DNA from 2 places in the Nonomuraea sp. NPDC046570 genome. Region 2 is predicted to be linked to the other one. Evidence: predicted binding sites of a transcription regulator. Region 2 holds the regulator's gene; the other holds the start of a gene.
The links. The regulator LexA, encoded in region 2, represses DNA repair genes until DNA is damaged. The targets are predictions, from matches to a motif close to TCGAACANNTGTTCGA.
Positions count from the first base shown of each region.

Region 1: a site for LexA is predicted at 1,595-1,610, ahead of recA (recombinase RecA). Genes of this name have one in related genera too.

Region 1 covers NZ_JBEYZF010000006.1:206,627-210,033, forward strand. Annotated here, with positions in the region: gene ABZ911_RS12795 (ATP-dependent helicase) at 1-122, opposite strand, end outside; gene ABZ911_RS12800 (VOC family protein) at 262-750, shown strand; gene ABZ911_RS12805 (hypothetical protein) at 751-945, opposite strand; gene ABZ911_RS12810 (DUF3046 domain-containing protein) at 990-1,184, shown strand; gene ABZ911_RS12815 (hypothetical protein) at 1,208-1,474, opposite strand; gene recA (recombinase RecA) at 1,733-2,830, shown strand.
Region 2 covers NZ_JBEYZF010000017.1:148,993-152,399, forward strand. Annotated here, with positions in the region: gene ABZ911_RS25835 (aminotransferase class I/II-fold pyridoxal phosphate-dependent enzyme) at 55-1,110, opposite strand; gene lexA (transcriptional repressor LexA) at 1,414-2,121, opposite strand; gene ABZ911_RS25845 (hypothetical protein) at 3,150-3,278, shown strand.

The DNA.
Region 1 (3,407 bases), on a different contig from region 2:
ACCAGCGTGTTGTCGCCCCGCGCGATCGACTCCCACGCGCCCTCCTGGGCCGCGGTGGGCGCGGCGAAGGCGCCGGTGAACCACGTGGTGGTCATTCTGCTGAACTGGTCTAGCGCGCTCACCTGCCCATAGTGCCTCGCGGCACCGACAGAAATCGCCGGCCGTCCTGCCGTACCGAGGAGATTGTCGCCTTCGTGTGCGGTTGAGGCCCTGCGGGCGCGGACATAGAGCGGGTGAACGGGTTCCCGCGGAGGAGGACCGGTGAGCATCGACCACGCGGCCATCGAGGCGCGGCGCGAACGCATCAGGGAGCGATATCTCCTGCCGCACCGCCCGTCGAGCAGCGCCCGCGGCCTGCACCACTTCGCGCTGCTGTCCTCGGACGTGGAGCGGACGATCCTCTTCTACCAGGAGCTGCTGGAGTTCCCGCTCACGGAGATCTTCGAGAACCGCGACTACGAGGGCTCCAGCCACTTCTTCTTCGACATCGGCAACGGCAACCTGCTGGCCTTCTTCGACTTCCCCGGCCTCGACCTGGGGCCCTACCAGGAGGTGCTCGGCGGCCTGCACCATGTCGCGATCTCGGTCGACCCGGCCACCTGGGAGCGGCTCAGGGGCAAGCTGGAGATGGCCGGCGTGCCGCACCAGATCGAGAGCGGCGCCTCCATCTACTTCAGGGACCCCGACGGCGCCCGGCTGGAGCTGCTCGCCGACCATCTCGGGGAGATGTACGGCTCGCGCGTGCTGTGACTATCTCCGCGAGGCCCGCCGGGTACGCGGCTCACCTCCACGCGGCCGCCGGTCGAGCGCCGCGTGCCGCTCGGCCCGCTCGGCCTTCTCCTGCTGTACGGCCAGCCGCAGAAGTAACAGCAGGTGACGTCTGCGGGCCCTGTTCGCCTTGACGGAAGCGGTTCTCCGCGGAGCCGCTTTGGGGGGTTTCGGCATGTGGCATGTCCTACCCACTCCCGGGCGGGTTCCATACTTGGGAGATGCGCCTGACCGAGTTCTGGAGACGGATGCGGGCTCACTTCGGTGAGACGTACGCCGATTCGTGGGCACACGACTACGTGCTCGCCCCGCTGGGCGGGCGAACCGTGGTGCAGGCCCTGGAGCAGGGCGAGAACGCCAAGACCGTGTGGCGGGCGGTCTGCCAGGTGGTGGAGGTCGACGGCCGCCTGCGCTGACTACCGCCGGAGTTCGGTCCAGGTCAAGCGTCCTCCAGCGTCGCCTTCAGGGACTGCGCCGCCTGCTCCAGGTCGCCCACGCCGCTCTGGCCGCCCGGCGACCACAGGAACGCCCAGCCGCCGGCCGAGGGCGTCGCGAAGACGATGGTCTGCCGGCCGGTACGGGGATGCCAGACCCACAGCACCGGGTCCGCGCCGCCGATCATGCGGCTGACGAGCCCGTGGTCGGGTAGGAGCGCGGCCAGCGCCTCCAGATGGGCGCGCCGCTGTCCGGTGTACGTGCTCGTCACCTCGCCGCCTTCCGGCTTTTTCCTCAGGATCACCCCAGGTCACAGCCATGGCAACAGCCGGGGCGGATTGCCCGGGAAAGTCGGCGCCCCAGGAGCCGCACCGGCGCGTTCGGGATACGATCGAACAATCGTTCGGCTAAGATTGGCCAGGCCGGGACCGCGAGAAGCCCCGTCTTCCTCGGCGTCGGCGGAAAATGTCGGTGGCACGCCGTAGCTTTCAGTCGACCGACCAGACCACGACCCTCCAGGGGAGTTCCCATGGCTATCAACGACCGCGAGAAGGCCCTTGAGACTGCCCTCGCGCAAATCGAGCGGCAGTTCGGCAAGGGCTCCGTCATGCGCCTCGGCGATGACGCCAGGGCTCCCATCGAAGTGATCCCGACCGGTGCCATCGCGCTCGACGTCGCGCTCGGCATCGGCGGCTTCCCCAGAGGCCGCATCGTCGAGGTCTACGGCCCGGAGTCCAGCGGTAAGACGACGGTGGCGCTGCACGCCGTCGCGTCCGCGCAGCGAGCCGGCGGCATCGCCGCGTTCATCGACGCCGAGCACGCCCTCGACCCCGAATACGCCAAGAAGCTCGGCGTCGACACCGACGCCCTGCTCGTCTCCCAGCCCGACACCGGTGAGCAGGCGCTCGAGATCGCCGACATGCTGATCAGGTCGGGCGCCGTCGACATCATCGTCATCGACTCGGTCGCGGCCCTGGTGCCCAAGGCCGAGATCGAGGGCGAGATGGGCGACAGCCACGTCGGCCTCCAGGCCCGCCTGATGTCCCAGGCGCTCCGCAAGGTCGCCGGCGCGCTCAACAACACCGGCACCACCGCGATCTTCATCAACCAGCTCCGCGAGAAGATCGGCGTCATGTTCGGCTCGCCGGAGACCACGACCGGTGGCAAGGCGCTGAAGTTCTACGCCTCGGTCCGGCTCGACATCCGCCGCATCGAGACCCTGAAGGACGGCACCGAGGCGGTCGGCAACCGCACCCGCGTCAAGGTCGTCAAGAACAAGATGGCCCCGCCCTTCCGCGTCGCCGACTTCGACATCCTGTACGGCGTGGGCATCTCCCGCGAGGGCGGTCTCATCGACATGGGCGTCGAGCACGGTTTCGTCCGCAAGTCCGGCGCCTGGTACACCTACGAGGGCGACCAGCTCGGCCAGGGCAAGGAGAACGCGCGAAACTTCCTGCGCAACCACCCCGACATGTCCAACGAGATCGAGAAGAAGATCAAGGACAAGCTGGGCGTGGGCCCGCGCATCGACGCCCCGGCGGAGGCCCCCGCCGCACCTCCGGTCGCCGCCGCCGCTCCCACCGGTCGTGGCAGCAAGGCCGCCACCCCGAAGCCCGGTGACGTCTGATCGGCTTATCCATGAGCGACCCGACTCACCCCTTCTTCCAGAAGAACCCAACCCCCGGCCACTCTCAGAAGAGCTCCACTCCGCCCTCACCCGACGACGAACGAAGGCCCGACCCGTCTGCGGACGGTCAAAGGCCGGGCGCGTCGCCGGAGGGGGGCGGGCATGACTTCTTCCAGAAGGGGCGCGGATCAGGCACGCCCAGGGAGGAACCTGAGGCGGAACGCTCCGGCGAAGGCCGGGCGCGGGATCTGTCCCGTGAGAGAGGCACGCTGAGCGGGCCTCAGGATGACTTGGCTCGATCTACGGATGGCCGGGGGCTCTTCTCGGGTTCGACGGGTGGGCCTGGTGGGGGCTGGGGAACGGGTCTGCCTCTGGGCCAGAGTGCGTCGGACGGGTCTCAGGATTCGAGGCCGTTCATCCAGGAGAGAGGGGCAGCCTCATCGCGGGAGGACCGTGGACTGGGGTCGCCTCGGGGTGATCTCTCGCTGGACCTGTCACAAGGGGAGCGTGAGCCGACCGAAGAGCCTGCGGTAGGCCTGGCAGGAGCAGAGGTTGGGGCTGAGGTCGGGGTGGGGGC
Region 2 (3,407 bases):
GCGGGGGCGCCCAGCCGGCCCGGTATCTGGGCCTGGCGCTGGACGGCATGCGCATCAACCGCTGATGCGGTGGAGGATCTCCTCCAGGACGGGGGGGGAGGTGGCGAAGTTCAGGCGGGCGAAGTTCTCGCCGCCAGGGCCGAACTCGTCGCCGTCGCTCAGCAGCACCTTCGCCTCGCGCTCCAGCCGACCGGCGGCGCCCGGCTCGCCGAAGTCCAGCCACGCCAGGTAGGTGGCCTCCGGGATCCGGTAGCCGACCCCTTGGGGAAGCCGCTCGGCGATCAGTTTGCGGTTGCGGTCGAGCGTCGCCACGACCTGCTCCAGCCAGGCGTCTCCCTGGCGCCAGGCCGTGACCGTCGCCTCGACGCCGAACAGGTTCGCCGAGCCGTACACGAAGGAGGGCTGGCGGTCGAGGGCCTCGCGGACCGCGGGCATGCCGATGTGGGCGACCGAGCACCTGATGCCGCCGAGGTTGAACGCCTTCGTCGCCGAGGTCAGCGTCACCGTGCGCTCGGGCAGGATCGTCGCGAACGGGATGTGCTCGTTCGGGGCGTACGTCAGGTCGGCGTGGATCTCGTCGGAGATGACCATCAGGTCGTGCCGTTCGGCCTGGTCGGCCAGGGCGAGCAGCTCCGCGCGGGTGAACACCCGGCCGGTCGGGTTGTGCGGGTTGACCAGCAGCAGCACCCGGCAGCCCGAGAGGTCGGGTTTGTCGAAGCGCCAGGAGTCGCCGTCCGGCAGCATCGGAATCGGCCGCAGCGGGCGGTTCATCTCCGCCAGCGTGCCCAGAAACGGGTGGTAGGCGGGCGTGTGCACGGCCACGCCGTCGCCGGGGCTCGTGCACACCTGGAGAAGTACCTGGAGTGCCTGGTTGATGTCGGTGTAGGAGCGGACGAGCGCCGGGTCGGGCTGCCAGCCGTACCGTACGGCCATGCGCGTGGCGAACGCCTCGGCGAGCGGGCCCGCGTCGGGCGAGTCCAGCCAGACCGGGTAGCCGAGGTCACCGGCGGCGCGGCGGCGCAACGCCTCGGTGATCTCGGGGGCGACCGGGAAGTCCATGTCGGCGACCCACGCGGGGATCACCCCCGGACCCGCCTTCGTCCACTTCAACCCATCACGAGAGGTTTCAAGGTCTTCGACACGAAACGAGTCATTCACTCGATCAGTCTAGGCGCGTCGCCGCAATATCGACTTTTCACTGCGAGGGCTCGTAGCCGGCGAGGGCAGTGCCGCAGGCCGAGTGACTCGTGCAGGATCGCCACGCTGCCCGGCCGCTGATACGCACCCCGCTGGAGAGGATCAGGCGTAGGCGGCTTACTGGATGTGTTCCAACAGGGCCTGCAGTCCGCCCGAGCGGGTGACTCGGGCGGACTGTGGGTGGCTCAAGTGACTCCAGGAGCGGGATCTTTGGAGCTAGAGGCGGCGGAGGACTGCCACGACCTTGCCCAGGACGCTTGCCTCGTCGCCGGGGATCGGGTCGTAGTTGGAGTTGTGGGGGACCAGCCAGACGTGGCCGTCCTTGCGCTTGAACGTCTTGACCGTGGCCTCGCCGTCGATCATCGCTGCCACGATGTCGCCGCTCTCGGCGACGGGCTGCTGGCGGACGACCACCCAGTCGCCGTCGGCGATGGCGGCCTCGATCATCGAGTCACCGGCGACCTGAAGCAGGAAGAGCGTGCCTTCACCGACGAGCTGCTTGGGCAGCGCGAACACGTCCTCGACGCTTTCCTCGGCGAGGATGGGGCCACCGGCGGCGATACGGCCGACCAGCGGCACGTAGGCGGCAGTGGGCCTGCTCACCGGGGTCTCGTCGTCTCTGCCGTCGGGGTCGACCCAGAGCACCGGCTCGCCGGGGAGGCGCACCTCCAGGGCGCGCGGCCGGTGGGGATCACGCCTCAGGTAGCCCTTGCGCTGCAACGCCGTCAGCTGGTGCGACACGCTGGACGTGCTGGTCAAGTGCACGGCCTCGCCGATCTCCCGCATGGACGGCGGGTAGCCGCGCTGCTGGACCGAGTCGCGGATCACCTCAAGGATCTTGCGCTGTCTGGGGGTCAGCCCCAGAGAGTCACGCCGACGCACCGCAAGGTCAGTGACGCCCTTTTCGTCATCCCGCTCGCTCATGCTCTCCTCCTCGCCCGGCGGCCCGCCTTACCGGCGAACCTCCCGGTCCGTGGTCTTCACGTCGCACACAGCGACCGTATCGCCGTTGAAGATCATCTTCAAACAATTGTTCGAGTCTTCCTCGAAATTGTTGGCACGGTGGTGTACAACATCGTACGGGAGTTCGATCGACACCGTGTTCGATTCGCTGATCTTATTCGACCTTTTCCTGGGTCGACGGTGGCGGGAGGTCATCAGTGCGAGCGACCACAATCACACACACAACCAGCGAAGACACGCAATTGACCCTCCTTGCGGACCTCACGCGAGAGCAGCGCACCCGGGGGGACCGAGAGCGCCAGGAGGCTCAGGGGAGAGCCTCCCAGAATCCCGAGGCTCTGGAGCAGGATGGCTCCAAGTCCGAGCCTCAGGGGCGGAGCATCCAAGGCCAGAACCAGCGAGATCGGCGACGGAGGGCTCAGTCCCAAACGGGTGCCCCAGCCAGGGGGCGTCACCTGTGGCTGGTCCCCGAGCCACGCTCACCGGAGAAAGACGAAGACCCGATCTCCGGTACGGCGCCCGCGCGGCCCATCGCCACGAGTGCGAGTTCCCCCGGCCTCGGAGGGTCCGGGGCAAGCCGCCCTAAAGAGTGCGAGACGCCGTCCGTGCAGAGGGTTGAACGCCAAGTGGGCATGGTCCGTGGCCAGGCGGCAGAAGCTGAGCACCTGACAGCCGGTGGTGGGCGACGGCGTGGTGCTGGTGGGAAGGTTCGGCGGTTGGAGAGGCGGCGGATCCGGCTTCAGCGGAAGCTTCGGCGGGCTGCGAAAGCGTCGCGTTCGACGGCGGGCTCGCCTCGTCGATCTGTAGCTCCGGTGCCGGTGGGGTCGCGTCGGCGATTCTTGAAACCGGTACGTTCGTCTGACGAATTGCCACAGCAGCGTACGAACTCGGTGCGGCGAACTGTGAATTCATCACGTGGATCGGCTGGGTCGGCTCGGCGGCCGATGCGGATTACCCGGCGGGGGCGCATTGTTCTACTAATGCTGTTCGTGGCCGTGGCGTTGGGGGCGTTCGTGCTCGGCACCAAGGCCGCCAGTTGGGCATCGGCGCACGAGGGCGGGCCGGTAACTGGCGAGGTGCTGTCCTGGGTGGTCGTGGACGGACGGGCAACCGCCTGAACGATCGCCGACATGGGCGCGCCTGGCAAGCACCCCTGAACCTGCCGAGATCCTCTGCACGGGCCCCAACTCCCGGAAATGCGCGGGCCCCAATTCGGAACACGGGGTGACTGACTACCAGGCGACGCG